DNA from 4 places in the Cronobacter turicensis genome. Region 1 is predicted to be linked to each of the others. Evidence: predicted binding sites of a transcription regulator. Region 1 holds the regulator's gene; each other region holds the start of a gene.
The links. Region 1 encodes PurR, which represses purine synthesis genes. Its sites were predicted from a motif close to CANGCAAACGTTTGCNTG; they were not measured.
Positions count from the first base shown of each region.

Region 2: the regulator PurR is predicted to act here: its motif matches at 1,846-1,863, upstream of pyrD (quinone-dependent dihydroorotate dehydrogenase).
Region 3: the regulator PurR is predicted to act here: its motif matches at 2,756-2,773, upstream of raiA (ribosome-associated translation inhibitor RaiA).
Region 4: the regulator PurR is predicted to act here: its motif matches at 3,300-3,317, upstream of purH (bifunctional phosphoribosylaminoimidazolecarboxamide formyltransferase/IMP cyclohydrolase).

Region 1 covers NZ_CP165997.1:2,288,497-2,293,637, forward strand. Annotated here, with positions in the region: gene AB8W27_RS10945 (C40 family peptidase) at 1-694, shown strand, start outside; gene AB8W27_RS10950 (MFS transporter) at 764-1,930, opposite strand; gene AB8W27_RS10955 (YnhF family membrane protein) at 2,196-2,285, opposite strand; gene purR (HTH-type transcriptional repressor PurR) at 2,578-3,603, shown strand; gene punR (DNA-binding transcriptional activator PunR) at 3,622-4,533, opposite strand; gene punC (purine nucleoside transporter PunC) at 4,645-5,141, shown strand, end outside.
Region 2 covers NZ_CP165997.1:2,718,738-2,723,878, forward strand. Annotated here, with positions in the region: gene AB8W27_RS13035 (YcbX family protein) at 1-33, shown strand, start outside; gene AB8W27_RS13040 (cell division protein ZapC) at 30-575, opposite strand; gene pyrD (quinone-dependent dihydroorotate dehydrogenase) at 741-1,751, opposite strand; gene ssuE (NADPH-dependent FMN reductase) at 2,000-2,575, shown strand; gene AB8W27_RS13055 (sulfonate ABC transporter substrate-binding protein) at 2,568-3,539, shown strand; gene ssuD (FMNH2-dependent alkanesulfonate monooxygenase) at 3,536-4,681, shown strand; gene ssuC (aliphatic sulfonate ABC transporter permease SsuC) at 4,691-5,141, shown strand, end outside.
Region 3 covers NZ_CP165997.1:1,029,124-1,034,264, reverse strand. Annotated here, with positions in the region: gene rluD (23S rRNA pseudouridine(1911/1915/1917) synthase RluD) at 1-392, opposite strand, end outside; gene bamD (outer membrane protein assembly factor BamD) at 522-1,259, shown strand; gene AB8W27_RS05025 (lysozyme inhibitor LprI family protein) at 1,312-2,517, opposite strand; gene raiA (ribosome-associated translation inhibitor RaiA) at 2,872-3,216, shown strand; Phe leader region at 3,320-3,444, shown strand; gene pheL (pheA operon leader peptide PheL) at 3,321-3,368, shown strand; gene pheA (bifunctional chorismate mutase/prephenate dehydratase) at 3,466-4,626, shown strand; gene AB8W27_RS05005 (SMP-30/gluconolactonase/LRE family protein) at 4,658-5,141, opposite strand, start outside.
Region 4 covers NZ_CP165997.1:4,015,036-4,020,176, reverse strand. Annotated here, with positions in the region: gene AB8W27_RS19180 (DUF1481 domain-containing protein) at 1-211, shown strand, start outside; gene purD (phosphoribosylamine--glycine ligase) at 280-1,578, opposite strand; gene purH (bifunctional phosphoribosylaminoimidazolecarboxamide formyltransferase/IMP cyclohydrolase) at 1,592-3,181, opposite strand; rRNA gene AB8W27_RS19165 (16S ribosomal RNA) at 3,760-5,141, shown strand, end outside.

The DNA of each region.
Region 1 (5,141 bases):
GGTGAAAAAGAAAACCAGCACAAAAACCGCCAAAAAAAGCAACAACGAAACGAAGACTAAAACGAAAACGGCGAAAACCGCCAGCGAGAAGCGAAACACCACCGCAAAACGCACCAGCAAGACCACTTCTACCGTCAGTAAAACCGCTTCCCGCCGCGCTTCCACTACTTCCGTTAAACAGGCCAGCAACCGACTGAGTGCGCAGACCTGTAGCAAAACGCGTAAAAATCGCAAAACTAAATGCGTCAGCGGGCCGCTGACTATCGCGGATGCCCACAAAGCGCGCGTGAAAAAAGCCCAGACGACCGCCATGAACAAGCTGATGAACCAGATCGGCAAGCCGTATCACTGGGGCGGCGCTTCGCCCCGCACCGGTTTCGACTGCAGCGGCCTGGTCTGGTATGCGTATAAAGATCTGGTGAAATTCCGCATTCCGCGCACCGCCAACGAAATGTATCACCTGCGCGACGCCGCCCCGGTTAACCGTGGCGAGCTCGAAAGCGGCGATCTGGTGTTCTTCCGCACCCAGGGCCGCGGCACTGCCGATCACGTCGGCGTCTATGTCGGCAACGGCAAGTTTATTCAGTCGCCGCGTAGCGGTCAGGAAATCCAGATAACATCGCTGAGCGAAGATTACTGGCAGCGTCACTATGTCGGCGCGCGCCGGGTGATGACGCCGCGCACCATTCGCTAATCGGTTTATGCACATCAAAAAAACGGAGAAGGTCGCCCTTCTCCGTTTTCTTTTTTTACTGCGCTTATGTTATTCGGCGCTGCACGCCGTTTGCGCCTCGCGACGGCTGGAGAGCAGCACCAGCAGCAGGCCGAGCGCGGCAATCAGCGCCCCCATCACCGGCACCACGCTATAGCCGAAGCCCGCGTGAATAACAGCGCCCCCCGCCGCCGCGCCAAGCGCGTTGCCAAGGTTAAACGCACCGATATTGACCGATGACGACAGGCCTGGCGCTTCACTGGCGACGCGCATCACGCGCATCTGCAGCGGCGGCACCACGGCGAACGTCGCCGCGCCCCACACCACCATGCTAACGGCCGCGCCGATTTCCGTCTGCGCCAACCACGGGATCGCCGCCATGATGATGATAAGCAGCATCAGGAACCCCTTCAGGGTGCCGCTCACCGAGCGGTCCGCGAGGCGGCCGCCCAGATAGTTGCCGATGGAAAACCCTACGCCTATCAGCACCAGCATGGCGGTGACGAACGCCGCGCTGGCGTCAGTGATATGGTGCAGCACCGGCGCGATATAGGTATAGAGCGTGAACATCGCGCCCGCTCCGAGCACCGTGGTCAGCAGCGCGCTCACTACCTGCGGGCGCATCAGCACCGCGAGTTCGCTTTTCACATCCGGACGCTCGCCGCCGCCGCCTTTCGGCAGGGAGAGCCAGAGGCTCGCCATCGCCACCAGCCCAAGGCCCGCGGTCGCCAGGAACGACATCCGCCAGCCAATAGTTTCGCCAAGCCAGGTCGCCGCCGGCACCCCGCCGATATTGGCGATGGTCAGCCCCATAAACATCGTCGCGACGGCGCTCGCCTGTTTATGCTTCGGCACCACGCTTGCCGCCACGACCGAGCCGAGCCCGAAAAACGCGCCGTGGTTAAGGCTGGTGAGAATACGCGAGGCCATCAGCGTCATGTAATCCGGCGCCAGCGCCGAGAGCACGTTGCCGAGCGTAAAAATCGCCATCAGGAAAATCAGCGCGCTGCGTCGTGCGCGGTGCGACAACAGGAGCGTCATCAACGGCGCCCCCACCATCACGCCAACCGCGTAAGCGCTTATCAGCATACCGGCGGCCGGAATCGAGACGTTGACGCCGTTCGCTATTACCGGCAACAGCCCCATCGGGGAAAACTCGGTCGTGCCAATGCCAAAAGCACCAATCGCCAGTGCCAGTAACGGGAAATTGACTTTCATTCATTGCTCCAGAAATTGTACAACAGCGCCGGGGAATGCCCGACGTTACAGCAGGATGCAGAAAGGATGGCACTTTCAGTCGGAAAAGATAAGTGACAAAAACAGCAAAATATTATTGCGCGAGTGTTAAAGAACACGCAAAAATTGTTATTAGCGAATCATAAGGAAATAGCGTGAAAAAGAAAGGGAACGGCGAGCGAAAGGCGTTTAAGCGCAGGAATGGTATAAGAAAGCGGGAGAACGCAGGCGCACTCCCGCCTGGCGCTTAATGCAGGATGGCGGTAAAAGCGCCCGCCACAATAAGACCCAGCACAACAAGGGTAGTGACCAGCGAAAATTTCAGATCGGTACTCATGGTATTCTCCTTAAAGACCCCATAAAAATCAGGTAGTGCGCATTTTTGCATAAACGGGCCGAAAAATCCTGCGACATTTAACCAGATATGCGTTTTCCCTCTTCCCCTTTCGATAAAGATAAGCCAAAATTCGTCGCTACTTTATTCGGTACCGGCCATCGACCCCTCCTCACGATAAATGTCGCGTTTCCCGGCATGCCGCACGTCCCCTCGTGGCAAACAGGGGTGTGTACAGGCAAACGATTAACCCGTGATTTTGCAGGGCTCAGCCAGGGGTCTGGAGTGATTATTAATGGCAACAATTAAAGACGTCGCGAAGCGAGCCAACGTTTCCACAACAACAGTCTCACATGTAATTAACAAAACCCGTTTTGTGGCGGAAGAGACGCGCAACGCGGTATGGGCGGCTATCAAAGAATTACATTATTCGCCAAGCGCCGTGGCGCGCAGCCTGAAGGTGAACCACACCAAATCTATCGGGCTGCTGGCGACCAGTAGCGAAGCGCCCTACTTTGCAGAAATCATCGAAGCTGTAGAAAACAGCTGCTTTGCAAAAGGCTATACGCTGATCCTCGGTAATGCGCATAACAATCTGGAAAAACAGCGCGCGTATCTGTCGATGATGGCGCAAAAGCGCGTCGACGGCCTGCTGGTGATGTGTTCGGAATACCCGGAGCCGCTGCTGTCCACGCTCGAAGAGTACCGTCATATCCCGATGGTGGTGATGGACTGGGGCGAAGCTAAAGCGGATTTCACCGACTCGGTTATCGATAACGCGTTCCAGGGCGGTTATCTCGCGGGGCGTTATCTTATCGAGCGCGGCCATCGCGATATCGGCGTGATCCCGGGGCAGCTTGAGCGCAACACCGGCGTCGGGCGTTTTTCCGGCTTCATGAAAGCGCTGGAAGAAGCGGCCATCAAGGTGCCGGAGAACTGGATCGTGCAGGGCGATTTCGAACCGGAATCCGGTTATCGCGCGATGCAGCAGATCCTCTCGCAGCCGCAGCGCCCTACCGCCGTCTTCTGCGGCGGCGATATCATGGCGATGGGCGCTATCTGCGCGGCCGATGAGATGGGCCTGCGCGTGCCGCAGGATATTTCGATTATCGGCTACGATAACGTACGCAACGCCCGCTTCTTCAGCCCGGCGCTGACGACAATCCATCAGCCGAAAGAGACGCTGGGCCAGACCGCGTTCAATATGCTGCTCGATCGCATCGTTAACAAACGCGAAGAGTCGCAGACCATCGAGGTGCACCCGCGCCTTATCGAACGCCGCTCGGTGGCGGACGGCCCGTTCCGCGACTATCGTCGTTAATCCCTTCCGGGAGCCGTATCACTGCGGCTCCCGCAGCCACTCCTTGTTCAGCGTTTCACTGTCCCCCAGATAATCAAGCAGCCAGCGCAGCGCGGGCGAGGCGTCGCTTTGTCGCCACGTCAGGCAGCAGGCGGCGTCCGGGAACGGGTTTTCCAGCGTCAGCGCGCGCCACTCTTCGCGATCCAGCCATGGCTTGGCGAAATGCGTCGGCACCATGCCGATACAGAGCCCTTCGCTAAGCGCATCAGCGGCGCAGTGCCAGTCCGGCACCACCACGCGTCGCTGGTTATCCAGCAGCCAGGTGATGCGTTTGGGCAGCGATCGCGAGGTATCTTCCAGCACCAGCGACGGGTAATCACGCAGCCTGTCATCGCTTAGCGCGCCTTCATGCTGCGCCAGCGGATGATGATGCGCCACCACGCAGCGCCAGCTCAGCATGCCCATATCGCGGAACGCGAACCGCCCGCCCACCGGGATCGCCTGCGTGGCGCCGATGGCAAGTTCCACGCGCCCATCCGCCAGCGCATCCCAGACGCCGTTAAACACCTCCTGCGACACCTGCAACTCGACATCGGAAAAGTGCCGGTAGAAATCGAGCACCAGCTGGCGGGTGCGCTCAGGCCGCACGATATTGTCCACCGCGATGGAAAGCTGCCCGCGCCAGCCGTTGGCTATCTGCTGGCACTGCTGACGGGTGATCATCATTTTTTTGATAACAGAACGCCCCTCGCGTAAAAACCAGGCGCCCGCAGGCGTCAGCACCACATCGCGATGGCGTCGCTCAAAGAGCGACACCGCGAGCCATTCCTCAAGCTGACGCACCGTATAGCTCACGGCAGAAGGCACGCGGTGCAGTTCCGCCGCCGCCGCGGTGAAGCTGCCAGTGCGCGCGACGGCGTCGACGACTTCCAGAGAATATTCAGACCACATTTTCTGCCTGCAAAATTTTTGAATGGAAACGGCAAATATTAGCGTTTCACAAGCCGGTTTGCACTCCGTACACTCCGGGCTCTTTCGCGTATTAAGAAGTGAGTCATTGTGATGCGACCTGATAAAGGATTTCTTTGCTGGCTGGCCGGGCTGAGCGTGCTCGGCTTTCTGGCGACCGATATGTACCTGCCCGCGTTCGCCGTTATCGAGGCGGACTTACACACGGCGCCATCGGCCATCAGCGCCTCGCTGAGCCTGTTTCTGGCGGGATTCGCGCTGGCGCAGCTGGTCTGGGGCCCCCTCTCTGACCGTTTTGGCCGCCGTCCGGTACTGCTGGCGGGGCTGGGGATTTTCGCCCTCGCCTGCCTTGGCACCGTCTGGGTAGAGAGCGCAGGCGCGCTGCTGGCGCTGCGCTTTATTCAGGCCGTGGGGGTCTGCTCCGCCGCGGTGAGCTGGCAGGCGCTGGTGACCGACCGCTACCCGGCGCAGCAGGCGCGCCGCATTTTCGCGACCATCATGCCGCTGGTCGGCCTTTCTCCGGCGCTGGCGCCGCTGCTGGGCAGCTGGATCCTGAACCACTTTTCCTGGCAGGCGATTTTCGTGGTGCT
Region 2 (5,141 bases), 430 kb from region 1:
GTGCCGGCAGGCCCGGTACGGCTCGCGCGTTAAACGGCCTGATCGAGGCTCAACGATGGCGCGCTCGCCAGCGGTTTGAGCCTGTCGTTCATCACTTTAATCGCGTCCCCTAACTGCATTGCGCGGCCCGCGAGCGTCAACACAGGCTGCGCCAGAAGGCAGAGCGTGGCGTTATCGCCAGGTTCAACCACCAGCAGATTCACGGCTTCTCCGCTGTCGCTCAGCCACACGCACGCGGCATCGCCGCAGCCAGGCGACCATTCAGCGTCGTCATGGGCTAAGAAGTGCCAGCTTTTCGGCATCTGGGGTTTAAGAAAACGGATAGCGACGAGGGCGTTCAGTACCAGTTCGGCGCGCTGTTCAGCAGCAAGAGGAAGGTCACGGCATTTTTCATCGAAGGAGAACCAGAGCGCGGCGTCATCCACGCAGAATCCAGCAGGATCGAACGCGTCGGGGGTCAACATTTTGCGGGCAAAACGCGAGCGAAACAGCATGCCGTTGGCCAAATCCAGCATCATCCGGTCGTGCTCATCATCGTAATACCATCGCCAGTTATCGTCCGGCTTTATGCGCATCATTACCCCCTGGTGCGATGAAACTCAAAATTATTTCCCTTATTTTGCCGCTTCGTTTATTCCCTCATTACGCTAAGACAATGACGTTTAAATTAGCAACAACCGCGGAATATAAAACAACCAGGGCTGAAAATAAAGCCCTGGCGGTCTCATATAGGGAAATGCTTAAAGGTGGGTCACAATGTCTTTAACGAGCGGCGGGCCTTTGAAAATAAAGCCGGAATAGATCTGAATAAGCGAAGCGCCAGCCGCCATTTTTTCGCGCGCGGCGATGACGGAATCAATACCGCCGACGCCGATAATCGGCAGACGCCCTTGCAGCTCCTGATTTAACAGGCGAATGATTTCCGTACTTTTTAATTGCAGAGGACGACCGCTTAATCCGCCCGTTTCATCGCAATATTTCATGCCCTGCACCAGACTGCGATCCAGCGTGGTATTGGTCGCAATAACCCCATCAATATTATGGCGCACCAGGCTGTCAGCCACTTGGATCAATTCTTCAACAGAAAGATCCGGCGCGATCTTCACAGCTACCGGCACATATTTATGGTGCTTTTGCGAAAGCACTTGCTGCTGATTTTTAATGGCGGCGAGAAGATCGTCCAGCGCATCGCCATATTGCAGAGAACGCAGACCGGGAGTATTCGGTGACGAGATATTGATTGCGATATACCCGGCATAGGGAAACACCTTTTCCATACAGATCAGGTAGTCATCTTTTCCCTGCTCTACGGGCGTATCTTTATTTTTCCCGATATTAATGCCGAGCACGCCGTCAAAATGCGCTTTTTTAACGTTCTCCACCAGGTTGTCCACGCCGAGATTATTAAAGCCCATGCGGTTAATCAGCCCCTCCGCCTCGACCAGACGGAACAGCCGCGGCTTGTCGTTGCCCGGCTGCGGACGCGGCGTCACGGTGCCGACTTCAACGGCGCCAAACCCCATCGCGCCAAGCGCGTCGATGCACTCGCCGTTTTTATCAAGGCCAGCGGCGAGCCCCAGCGGGTTCTTAAACGTCAGTCCCATGCAGGTAACCGGTTTTGACGGCACTTTCTGGCGCAGCAGCGCTTCAAGTGGCGTGCCGATGATTCGGCGCATCTGCTGGAAGGTAAATTCGTGAGCGCGCTCGGGGTCGAGCTGAAACAGGGCTTTTCGAACGAAGGGGTAGTACATGAACTCTCCTGGATTCCCGGTATGCAAACCGGGGCGCTATTATCTGCGATCCGCTTCACAAAGGGAATTGACCTGCGGCAAAAAAGCCCCTGAGAAAGCAAACGTTTTCCTTTTTCTGCCCGAATATGCGTTTTTCGGCAAAGCATCGCCGATATTTTTAGTTTCTCACGACCAGCCCCTCTGCCACTATCCTCTCATATTGTTATTAATGTTAATTAAAAACCGTATTTTGGTTATAAGGAGGTGGTATGCGGGTTATTTCTCTGGCGGGAAGCCCACGCTTTCCTTCGCGCTCCAGCGCCCTGCTCTCCTGGCTGGCGGGTGAACTCACCCGGCTGGGTGTCGACGTCTGTCACTGGCATATCCAGAATTTCGCGGCAGAGGATCTGCTCTACGCGCGCTTCGACAGCCCGGCACTGCTGACGCTTATTGAACAGCTTCAGCAGGCCGACGGCGTCATCATCGCCACCCCCATCTATAAGGCTTCGTTTTCCGGCGCGCTGAAAACGCTGCTCGATCTGCTGCCCGAGCGGGCGCTGGAGAAAAAAGTCGTACTGCCCATCGCCACCGGCGGCTCGGTGGGCCATCTGCTGGCGCTGGATTACGCGCTCAAACCCGTGCTCAACGCGCTGAAGGCGCAGGAGATCCTGCATGGCGTCTTCGCCGACGACAGCCAGGTGCTGGATTATCACCATCAGCCGCGCTTTTCACCCCTGTTACAAACGCGTCTTGACGACGCGCTGGAGACTTTCTGGCAAGCGCTGACACGCCGCCATCTCGCGACCCCTGCGCCGCAATCCACAAGGAGAACGTTACATGCTTAATCTTTTGCGCCGCCGCGCCGCGCCGCTGCTGGCAGCCAGCCTCACGCTTTTCGCCGCAGGCGTCAACGCCGCTGCGCCGCAGCCGGAAGCGCTGCGCATCGGTTATCAGAAAGGGTCCGTGAGCATGGTGCTGGCGAAAAGCCATCATCTGCTTGAGCAACGTTATCCGCATACCACAATCACCTGGGTGGAATTCCCGGCGGGCCCGCAGCTGCTTGAGGCGTTGAATGTCGGCAGTATCGATCTCGGCAGTACCGGCGACATTCCGCCGATCTTCGCCCAGGCGGCGGGCGCAGACCTGGTCTATATCGGCAGCGAGCCGCCGAAGCCGAAAGCCGAGGTGCTGCTGGTTGCTGAAAACAGCCCGATTAAAAGCGTCGCCGAACTGAAAGGCCATAAAGTTGCGTTCCAGAAAGGCTCCAGCTCGCACAACCTGCTGCTGCGCGCGCTGCAAAAAGCCGGGCTGAAATTTACCGATATTCAGCCGGTGTACCTGACGCCCGCCGATGCGCGCGCCGCGTTTACGCAGGGTAATGTCGACGCCTGGGCTATCTGGGATCCTTACTACTCCGCCGCGCTCATTCAGGGTGGCGTGCGGGTGCTGACCGACGGCACCGATCTCGATCTCACCGGATCGTTCTATCTCGCCTCTCGCCCCTACGCGCAGAAATATGGCGAATTCCTGACCGGCGTGCTGGAGAGCTTCAGCGAAGCGGACGCCCTGACCCGCAGCCAGCGCAAAGCGAGCGTGGCGCTGTTCGCGCAGAGCATCGGGCTGCCGGAGCCGGTGATCGAGCTCTATTTCGATCACCGTCCGCCGACGCGCATCACGCCCGTAAATGAAGAGACGGCCGTGCGCCAGCAGCACACCGCCGATCTGTTTTATGACAACCATCTGGTTCCAGAGAAAGTTGATATCCGCAGCCGCATCTGGTCCGGCGCTACTGAAGGAGCGAAATCATGAGTCTGAATCTGTTCTGGTTTTTACCGACCCACGGCGATGGCCACTATCTCGGTAGCGACGCGGGCGCCCGCCCGGTAGATCACGGTTACCTGCAGCAAATCGCGCAGGCCGCCGACCGTCTTGGATTTACGGGCGTGCTGATCCCGACCGGTCGCTCCTGCGAGGACGCGTGGCTGGTGGCAGCCTCAATGATCCCGGTAACCCAGCGGCTGAAGTTCCTGGTCGCGTTGCGCCCGTCAGTGGTGTCGCCAACCGTGGCGGCGCGTCAGGCGGCGACGCTGGACAGGCTTTCCAACGGCCGCGCGCTCTTTAACCTGGTGACCGGCAGCGATCCGCAGGAGCTCGCTGGTGATGGCGTGTTCCTCGATCACACCGCGCGTTATGAGGCGTCGGCGGAGTTCACCCGCGTCTGGCGCCGTCTGCTTGAAGGCGAAAAGGTCGATTTTGAAGGGAAGCATATTAAGGTGCGCGGCGCGCAACTCTTGTTCCCCCCGGTTCAACAGCCGCGTCCGCCGCTCTACTTCGGCGGCTCGTCCGATGTGGCGCAGGATCTGGCCGCCGAGCAGGTCGATCTCTATCTGACCTGGGGCGAGCCGCCGGAGCAGGTGAAAGAGAAAATAACCCAGGTGCGCGCCAAAGCGGCTGCCCACGGGCGCACGGTACGCTTCGGCATTCGCCTGCATGTGATTGTTCGTGAAACCAGCGAAGAAGCCTGGCAGGCCGCCGACCGACTGATCGCTCATCTCGACGATGACACGATCGCCAAAGCGCAGGCGGCGTTCGCGCGTCAGGATTCGGTCGGCCAGCAGCGCATGGCGGCGCTGCACGGCGGGCGCCGCGACCAGCTTGAGATAAGCCCTAATCTCTGGGCGGGCGTGGGCCTGGTGCGCGGCGGCGCGGGCACGGCCCTGGTGGGCGATGGCCCGACGGTGGCGGCGCGCATTAATGAGTACGCGTCGCTTGGCATCGACAGCTTTATTCTCTCCGGTTATCCGCATCTGGAAGAGGCGTACCGCGTAGGCGAGCTTTTGTTCCCGCATCTCGATGTCGCCATTCCCGATGTGCCGCAGCCTCGCCCGCTCACGGCGCAGGGTGAAGCGGTGGCCAATGAATTTATACCGCGCCGGGTGGCGCAGAGTTAAGGAGGCCGCATGACAAGCGCTTCGCAAAAATGGCTGCAGCGCGCCGCCCCGTGGGTGGTGCCGGTGGGAATTATCGCCGTCTGGCAGCTCGCCTCCCAGGCAGGCTGGCTGTCGACGCGCATTCTGCCGTCGCCGGAAAGCGTGGTGGAAACGTTCTGGCGGCTGACGGCGAGCGGCGAGCTCTGGCAGCATCTGGCGATCAGTAGCTGGCGCGCGATGGTGGGCTTTTCCATCGGCGGTTTGATTGGGCTGGCGCTCGGGCTTATCAGCGGGCTGTCGCGCTGGGGCGAGCGTCTGCTCGACAGCTCCATTCAGATGCTGCGCAACGTGCCGCATCTGGCGCTGATCCCGCTGGTGATTTTGTGGTTCGGCATCGACGAGAGCGCCAAAATTTTTCTGGTAGCGCTCGGCACGCTGTTCCCGATTTATATCAACACCTGGCACGGCATCCGCAATATCG
Region 3 (5,141 bases), 1.3 Mb from region 1:
CGCGGAACATCGACGATAGGCGGGTAATAGTGCAGCAGCGCGTTCAGCACGGTGCCGTCCGGGTTACCGGCGCCCGGGTGAACCACCAGATCGCGCGGCTTATTGATAACCAGGATATCGTCATCTTCATAGACGATATCGAGCGGGATATCCTGCGGCTCGAAGCGCGCTTCTTCTTCTATTTCAGCATTGATGGCGACACGTTCTCCACCCAACACTTTCTCTTTCGGCGTATCGCACATCTGGTCGTTTACCAGCACGCGCTGGTCGAGGATCCATTCTTTTATGCGTGAACGTGAATAATCCGGGAACAATTCGGCCAAAGCCTGATCTAAGCGTTGACCGAGTTGTGACTCGGACACCGTTGCGGTGAGTTGTACTCGTTGTGCCATATACAGCTTCTTCGTTAACGTTGGGTTTTACGGCTTTGCCGTTTAATATAGTGTGCTATTGTAGCTGGTCTTAATCGGGAGCTGGAACAGTGAAACTCCCGCATAACATCTGAGGAAAGTCAAAACGTCATGACGCGCATGAAATATCTGGTGGCAGCCGCCACGTTGAGCCTGGCTTTGGCGGGCTGCTCCGGTTCTAAGGAAGAGGTGCCCGATAATCCGCCTTCAGAGATCTACGCGACTGCGCAGCAAAAGCTGCAGGACGGTAACTGGAAAGCGGCAATAACGCAACTGGAAGCGTTAGATAACCGTTATCCGTTTGGCCCTTATTCTCAGCAGGTACAGCTGGATCTGATCTACGCCTATTATAAAAATGCCGATCTGCCGCTGGCCCAGGCCGCTATTGACCGCTTCATTCGCCTTAACCCGACCCACCCGAATATCGACTACGTGATCTACATGCGCGGCCTGACCAACATGGCGCTGGATGATAGCGCGCTGCAGGGCTTCTTCGGCGTCGATCGCAGCGACCGCGATCCGCAGCATGCGCGCGACGCGTTCCGCGACTTCTCGAAACTGGTCCGCGGCTATCCGCAGAGCCAGTATTCAACCGACGCCACCAAACGTCTGGTCTATCTGAAAGATCGTCTGTCGAAATATGAGCTTTCCGTTGCGCAATACTACACCAAACGCGGCGCGTGGGTGGCGGTTGTGAATCGTGTGGACGGTATGTTGCGTGATTATCCGGATACCCAGGCGACCCATGAAGGTCTGGGCCTGATGGAAAATGCCTATCGCGAGCTGCAGCTCAATGCGCAGGCGGATAAAGTGGCGAAAATTATCGCCGCGAACAACACCGGCGCCTGATCCTCGCTTCAGCGTAAAAAGCCAGCCCACTGGGCTGGCTTTTTTTATGCCGTTACTCTCCGGTCCAGCCCGAGCCGTCGATAAAAATCACCCGGTCATCCAGCCACTCGCGCACAATGTTATCGGCGCCGTTACGGGCATTTTCCGCCGTCCAGCCACGATCTTTCTGAAGCCATTCCGCGGTCGCCTTGCGCGCGGGCTCAAGCGCCGCCAGCGCTTTTTCACGCTGCGCTTTCGGCCAGGCGGCGTCATCCTTCCACTCGCGGATCTCGTTTTCAGACTCACGCGGCTTTTTACCCGGCTCCGCAGGCTTGAGGTAATCCTCAGGCTTAACGGACACGTGCAATTCAAACATCCGCCAGTCCGCATAGCTGGAAAACTGGATGGTTCCGGCGCCATCGCTGGCTTTACTCAGCGCATCGCTGAACGCATCGTTGAGCGCCTTCCAGGCCGGCGAGCTGAAAATCGCGGCCTGCGGCGCGCAAATCGGCGCGGCGCCATCGCGTGAAGAGCCATACAGCGCCCCGAACGCCTCATAGGCGGCCTGGCCCTGCGCCGGGAAAATAAAGCAGTGTACGTACGGACGATCGTCATCGTTTCCGTAGTCGAGCCTTTCGATATGCATACGCAGCAGCGTCAGCACCGCCCGGTCTTTACTCTCTTTAGGGTCGCTGTCGATATCTTTCATTATGGAGTAAGCGAAATCATCATCCTTCAGACCGTCCAGGGCCATCTGGTGACGCTTGCTTGCCTCCTGCGCCGTCACGCCGCTGGCAGGCACGAAATGGTTGAGATAAACCAGCCACGCGGAAGCGAGCGGCGTCTGATACTGGCGCAGCTTATCAGCCGCCGTGGCCGGGGCTGTCGGGATAAGGCTCACCGCCGCATCGAAATTCTGCGTCGCGCGCTGTGCAATATCCTTGAGCGCTTGCGCGCGGGGTGTCATGGAAGCCGTCAGGCACGCGTTAAGCTCGTTCGCGCTACCCGCGCAGGCGTTGCGCGTTTTAAGCCACGCGCGCTGTTCCGTGCGTAGCGCCGCGGCATCCTGCGCACTCATGCTTCCCGTCGCGCGCAGGTAACTATCATTAATTTTGCTGTCGAGCTCGCCGAGCGGCGGTTGCTGGCAGATGGCGCGCTCAACGGGCGTGCCCGCTTTATCGCAGTCAAATGACGCGGCGACGGCAGGCGCTGCGCTACAGGCGAGCGTTACACAGAACGTAAGACGGCGAAGCGCCGCCAGCCGGGAAGTGGCTTTCATAACAATCCTTTTTATGTAAATGCCTGCACATTCAGGCAGGCGGTAATAACGCATTATTGCCGAAGCCGCCGTTTTCGAGGAGCTCTTAAAAAAGGTACAGGCCTGAAGTGACGGAAAAATGTTCGTAAATGCAGGATTGATGAAGCTTTAAACAGGAAGGGCGATGAGGTTAACTCATCAACTATGACCGCTTTTCACGAGGCCGACAAGGGAAATCCGCCCTCTTCCTGTCCTGACTCACAAAAACGTTTTATTGACAAAAAGTGACAAAATTAAGTGATCTGAATCACGCAAATTGACGCTGGGGCGGTTATGCTGAAGTTACCAAGACGGGAAAGACAAGAGGTAACATTTATGACAATGAACATTACCAGCAAACAGATGGAAATCACCCCCGCTATCCGCCAGCACGTCGCCGACCGTCTCGCCAAACTTGAAAAATGGCAAACTCATCTGATCAATCCGCATATCATTTTATCTAAAGAACCCCAGGGGTTCGTCGCTGACGCCACCATCAATACGCCTAACGGGCACCTGGTCGCCAGCGCCAAACATGAAGATATGTACACGGCTATTAATGAACTCATTAACAAGCTGGAAAGGCAACTGAACAAGGTGCAGCATAAAGGCGAAGCCCGCCGCACCACTGGCTCCGTTAAAGACGCTAACCTCACCGAAATCGAAGAAGAAGAAGAGTAAAAACTTCAGCGTCATCTTTTATCACGCGCCTTCAGGCGCGTTTTTTATTGACAGAACAAAAAGGGTACGGGTACTTTACCGGTATGCTTATTAAGGAATCTCTCATGAAGCAACACGCGTTTTTCTTCGCTTTCTTTTTTACCTTCCCCTGAACGGGAGGCGTGTCGTCGTACAGAAAGCAAGCGAAGACGAACTAACAGGCCTCCCACTCCGGGGGGCCTTTTTTATGGTTATACACAAGGTGGCGTTATGACTGCGGAAAACCCGTTGCTGGCCCTGCGCGATAAGATAAGCGCGCTGGATGAACAATTACTCGCCCTGCTGGCGCAACGCCGAACGCTGGCCGTTGAAGTGGGCAAAGCGAAACTCGCCACCCATCGTCCGGTCAGGGATATCGATCGCGAGCGCGATTTACTGGAGCGGCTGATTAGCCTTGGCAAAACCCACCATCTCGACGCGCACTACATCACCCGGCTTTTTCAGCTGATCATCGAAGACTCTGTTCTTACCCAGCAGGCGCTGCTCCAGCAGCATCTTAACCAGACCAATCCGCACTCCGCCCGTATCGCGTTTCTCGGCCCGAAAGGCTCTTATTCGCACCTGGCCGCCCGCCAGTACGCGGCCCGCCATTTCGATCACTTCATTGAAAGCGGCTGCGCGAAATTCCACGACATTTTCAATCAGGTCGAGACCGGCCAGGCCGATTACGCCGTGGTGCCGATCGAGAACACCAGCTCCGGCGCGATTAACGACGTCTACGATCTGCTGCAACACACCAGCCTGTCGATTGTCGGCGAGCTGACGCTGCCTATCGATCACTGCGTGCTGGTCTCCACCTCCACCACGCTTGAGAAAATCGAAACCGTTTACAGCCATCCGCAGCCGTTCCAGCAGTGCAGCCAGTTCCTCAAACGCTACCCGAACTGGAAAATCGAATATTGCGAAAGCACTGCCGCCGCGATGGAGAAAGTCGCGCACGCCAGCTCCCCGTATGTCGCCGCACTCGGCAGCGAAGCGGGCGGTGCGCTGTACGGTTTGCAGGTGCTGGAGCGCAACCTTGCCAACCAGACGCAGAACATCACCCGCTTTGTGGTGCTGGCCCGTAAGGCAATCAATGTGTCCGATCAGGTGCCGGCGAAAACCACGCTGTTAATCGCCACCGGCCAGCAGGCTGGCGCGCTGGTCGAAGCGTTACTGGTGCTGCGTAATCACAATCTGATTATGACGAAGCTGGAGTCGCGTCCGATTAACGGCAACCCGTGGGAAGAGATGTTCTATCTGGATGTTCAGGCGAACCTCCACGATGCCGCGATGCAGCAGGCGCTGAAAGAACTTGCGGAGATCACCCGGTCGATGAAAGTGCTGGGCTGCTACCCGAGCGAAAACGTGGTGCCGGTCGATCCGGCGTAACCAGAAGCGGCCGGAAACCCGGCCGCTGTTTTCATCCTTTGAATCGCGGTTTCGGCAGCCCCGCGACGCTGACCTCCAGCGTAAAGAGCGCGCCGGAGAGCGGAAACCTCGCCAGCTCCTCCAGATCCATGTTTTCGCGCGTACTGGTGATATAAATCGTTTTCATCTCCGGGCCGCCAAAACAGACCATCGTCGGGCAGCGCACTGGCAGGCGGTACTCTTCAAGCTGCTCGCCGTCCGGCGAAAACCGCGCGATGCGGTGACCGTCATACATAGCCGTCCAGTAGCAGCCTTCCACATCCAGCGCCGCCCCATCCGGGATGCCTTCGCCTTCGCCAAAGGTTTTGAAAATTTCGCGTTTGCCCGGCTCGCCGAGCTCGTCAAGCGGCGTGCGATAAATGACGCCTTTCGGCGTATCCGAAGTGTACATCCAGCGTTTATCCGGACTGAAGGCAAGCCCATTGGCGCCGTGAATATCACTCTGGATAACATGCGCGCTCAGGTCAACGTCCACC
Region 4 (5,141 bases), 1.7 Mb from region 1:
CTGGAACACGGATGGCACCATGACGACCTGTGAAGGACAGATTGTGCAGCCTGAGTTCGACAGAAGGGCGCAGGAGCGTCTCTCAGAGCGCCAGCGTCATGCGAAGGCGCGCGTCAGCGCCGCCTGGCTGGAGGCGCCGGAGGGTACCCAGCTGTTGCTGGTGGCGAATGAAGATTTTTGCGCCTGGCAGCCGAAGCCTGACAGTTTCTGAATCCAATAAAAAAAAGCGACGGGATTAACCGTCGCTTTTACGTTTAAGCCGCTCCGACGTACGGGCGCTTATTTCGCCTGCTCGCGCGCGATAGCGCGATAGCCGATATCTTTACGGCAGAAGCAGTCATCCCAGTGAATATCTTCCGCTAAGCGGTAAGCGCGCGCCTGCGCCTGCGCGACGCTGTCGCCCAGCGCGGTCACGCACAGCACGCGCCCGCCGCTGGTCACGACGCGGTCGTCGTCGCGCAGCGTCGTGCCGGCATGGAAGACTTTGCCATCACCGTTTGCAATCTCTTCAATCGGCAGGCCGTGGATCACATCGCCGGTGCGGTAGTCGCCCGGATAGCCGCCTGCGGCCATGACCACGCCCAGTGACGGGCGCGGATCCCATTGCGATTTCACCGTATCGAGTTTGCCGTCGCAGGCGGCAAGGCAAAGCTCAACCAGATCGGACTGCAAGCGCATCATGATCGGCTGCGTTTCCGGGTCGCCAAAGCGGCAGTTGAATTCGATAACTTTCGGGTTGCCCTGTTTATCGATCATCAGGCCCGCATACAGAAACCCGGTGTAGGTGTTGCCTTCCGCCGCCATGCCGCGCACGGTTGGCCATATGATACGTTCCATGGTGCGCTGGAAGACGTCATCAGTGACGACAGGGGCCGGAGAGTAAGCGCCCATACCGCCGGTGTTCAGGCCGGTGTCGCCATCGCCGACGCGCTTATGATCCTGGCTGGTGGCCATCGGCTCCACATGCTCGCCATCCACCATGACGATAAAGCTGGCCTCTTCGCCATCCAGAAACTCTTCCACCACGATGCGGTGGCCTGCGTCGCCAAACGCATTGCCCGCCAGCATGTCCAGCACCGCCGCTTCGGCTTCGGCAAGCGTCATCGCCACGATAACGCCTTTGCCCGCCGCCAGGCCGTCGGCCTTGATAACGATCGGCGCGCCTTTTTCACGGATATACGCCAGCGCCGGTTCGGTCTCGGTAAAGTTCTGGTATTCCGCCGTCGGGATGCGATGGCGCGCCAGGAAATCTTTCGTGAAGGCTTTGGAGCCTTCGAGCTGCGCCGCGCCTTTCGTCGGCCCGAAGATTCTCAGGCCGGCGGCGCGAAACGCGTCCACCACGCCGATAACCAGCGGCGCTTCCGGCCCGACAATCGTCAGATCGATGTTTTCAGCCCGCGCAAAGCTCAGCAGCGCCGGAATGTCGGTCGGGTTTATCGCGACGTTTTGCAGCGCGGGCTCAAGCGCCGTACCGGCGTTGCCCGGCGCCACAAAAACGGTTTCAACGTGCGGCGACTGGACGGCTTTCCAGGCCAGCGCGTGCTCGCGCCCGCCATTACCAATAACTAATACTTTCATCGTAGCTCCGTGATTAATGGCGGAAATGGCGCATGTCGGTGAAGATCATGGCGATGCCGTGCTCGTCGGCGGCGGCGATCACTTCGTCATCGCGAATCGAACCACCCGGCTGGATAACACAGGTGATGCCCACGGCCGCGGCGGCGTCAATACCGTCGCGGAACGGGAAGAACGCGTCGGAAGCCATCGCCGAACCTTTAACTTCCAGTCCTTCGTCGCCTGCTTTAATACCGGCGATTTTAGCGGAATAGACGCGGCTCATCTGGCCTGCGCCGATGCCGATGGTCATGTTATCGCGAGCGTAAACAATGGCGTTGGATTTCACGAATTTCGCCACTTTCCAGCAGAAGAGCGCGTCGCGCAGCTCTTGTTCGGTCGGCTGGCGCTTCGTCACCACGCGTAGATCGCCTTCGGTCACCATGCCCAGATCGCGGTCCTGAACCAGCAGGCCGCCATTAACGCGTTTGAAATCCAGGCCCGGTGCGCGAGACTGCCATTCGCCACACACCAGGACGCGCACGTTTTGCTTCGCGGCGGTGATTTTCAGGGCGTCGTCACTGGCGGACGGCGCGATAATGACTTCAACGAACTGGCGAGAAATGATCGCCTGCGCGGTTTCGGCGTCCAGCTCGCGGTTAAAGGCGATGATGCCGCCAAAGGCGGACGTCGGGTCGGTTTTGTAAGCGCGGTCATAGGCGTCGAGAATCGAGCTGCTGACGGCAACGCCGCACGGGTTGGCATGCTTCACGATGACGCAGGCCGGTTCGCTAAACGCTTTTACGCATTCCAGCGCGGCGTCGGTATCAGCGATGTTGTTATAAGAGAGCGCTTTACCCTGGACCTGCCTGGCAGTTGCGACAGACGCTTCTTTAATTTCTTCTTCTATATAGAAGGCGGCCTGCTGATGGCTGTTCTCGCCATAACGCATATCCTGCTTCTTAATGAAGTTCAGGTTGAGGGTGCGCGGGAAGCGGCCAGCAGGCGCACTGGTTTCGCCATGATAGGCAGGCACCAGGCTTCCGAAGTAGTTGGCGATCATGCTGTCATACGCGGCGGTGTGTTCGAAGGCTTTAATCGCGAGATCGAAACGCGTCGTAAAGGTCAGCGAGCCGTGGTTCGCATCCAGCTCTTCAATAATGGCGGTGTAGTCGCTGCTCTTTACCACAATGGCGACATCTTTATGGTTCTTGGCGGCGGAGCGGACCATCGTCGGGCCGCCGATATCGATATTCTCAACCGCGTCTTCCAGCGTGCAGCCTTCGCGCGCGACCGTCTGGGCGAACGGGTAGAGGTTAACTACCACCATATCAATCGGGGAGATAGCATGCTGCGCCATAATCTCGTCATCCTGGCCGCGGCGACCCAGAATGCCGCCGTGGACTTTCGGGTGCAGGGTTTTGACGCGGCCATCCATCATCTCCGGAAAGCCCGTATAGTCGGAGACTTCCGTCACTGGCAGTCCAGCCTCCGCCAGCAGACGAGCCGTACCGCCCGTAGAGAGAAGCTCAACACCACGCGAAGAAAGTGCGCGGGCGAAGTCGACGATACCGGCTTTGTCAGAAACGCTGAGCAGAGCGCGGCGTACAGGACGAGGTTGTTGCATGTATAAATCCCCTGGATTTGATCATTACAGAAGAGCGTTAGCTAAATACCAGCCATTTTTTACTGAAATGTAGCTCACGCTCCTGAAAAAGCGCGTGTTGTTAACAGGGCCGCATTGTAGCGAAAACGTTTGCGTGGCGCTCGCAAAATTTCGGGTGATAGGCGGTTTGTGGATAACTCTGTGTGCAAAAGGGTATAAACCGGGGTTTTGCTGGGGAATGCAGCAGTCAGTCATTTTTCTGCGATTTTTGTGTTGCGGCCTGAAGAGAACTCCCTATAATGCGCCTCCATCGACACGGCGCTGATGAAAAACATCACACAGCGACGGTGAGTCGGAAAGAGAAAAATCCTGAAATTAAGGGTTGACTCTGAAAGAGGAAAGCGTAATATACGCCACCTCGCGACAGCAGGCTGAAAGCCGCGTCGCACCGCTCTTTAACAATTTATCAGACAATCTGTGTGGGCACTCGGGGCACTGATATCTTAACGTCTTCGGACGATAAATGAATATCAAGTCTCAAGTGAACAACAGTTAATTCATTACGAACTAACAGTTTAATTCTTTGAGCATCAGACTTTTAATTGAAGAGTTTGATCATGGCTCAGATTGAACGCTGGCGGCAGGCCTAACACATGCAAGTCGAACGGTAACAGAGAGCAGCTTGCTGCTCTGCTGACGAGTGGCGGACGGGTGAGTAATGTCTGGGAAACTGCCTGATGGAGGGGGATAACTACTGGAAACGGTAGCTAATACCGCATAACGTCTTCGGACCAAAGTGGGGGACCTTCGGGCCTCATGCCATCAGATGTGCCCAGATGGGATTAGCTAGTAGGTGGGGTAAAAGCTCACCTAGGCGACGATCCCTAGCTGGTCTGAGAGGATGACCAGCCACACTGGAACTGAGACACGGTCCAGACTCCTACGGGAGGCAGCAGTGGGGAATATTGCACAATGGGCGCAAGCCTGATGCAGCCATGCCGCGTGTATGAAGAAGGCCTTCGGGTTGTAAAGTACTTTCAGCGAGGAGGAAGGGGTTGTGGTTAATAACCGCAGTCATTGACGTTACTCGCAGAAGAAGCACCGGCTAACTCCGTGCCAGCAGCCGCGGTAATACGGAGGGTGCAAGCGTTAATCGGAATTACTGGGCGTAAAGCGCACGCAGGCGGTTTGTTAAGTCAGATGTGAAATCCCCGGGCTCAACCTGGGAACTGCATTTGAAACTGGCAAGCTTGAGTCTCGTAGAGGGGGGTAGAATTCCAGGTGTAGCGGTGAAATGCGTAGAGATCTGGAGGAATACCGGTGGCGAAGGCGGCCCCCTGGACGAAGACTGACGCTCAGGTGCGAAAGCGTGGGGAGCAAACAGGATTAGATACCCTGGTAGTCCACGCCGTAAACGATGTCGACTTGGAGGTTGTGCCCTTGAGGCGTGGCTTCCGGAGCTAACGCGTTAAGTCGACCGCCTGGGGAGTACGGCCGCAAGGTTAAAACTCAAATGAATTGACGGGGGCCCGCACAAGCGGTGGAGCATGTGGTTTAATTCGATGCAACGCGAAGAACCTTACCTGGTCTTGACATCCAGAGAATCCTGCAGAGATGCGGGAGTGCCTTCGGGAACTCTGAGACAGGTGCTGCATGGCTGTCGTCAGCTCGTGTTGTGAAATGTTGGGTTAAGTCCCGCAACGAGCGCAACCCTTATCCTTTGTTGCCAGCACGTAATGGTGGGAACTCAAAGGAGACTGCCGGTGATAAACCGGAGGAAGGTGGGGATGACGTCAAGTCATCATGGCCCTTACGACCAGGGCTACACACGTGCTACAATGGCGCATACAAAGAGAAGCGAACTCGCGAGAGCAAGCGGACCTCATAAAGTGCGTCGTAGTCCGGATTGGAGTCTGCAACTCGACTCCATGAAGTCGGAATCGCTAGTAATCGTGGATCAGAATGCCACGGTGAATACGTT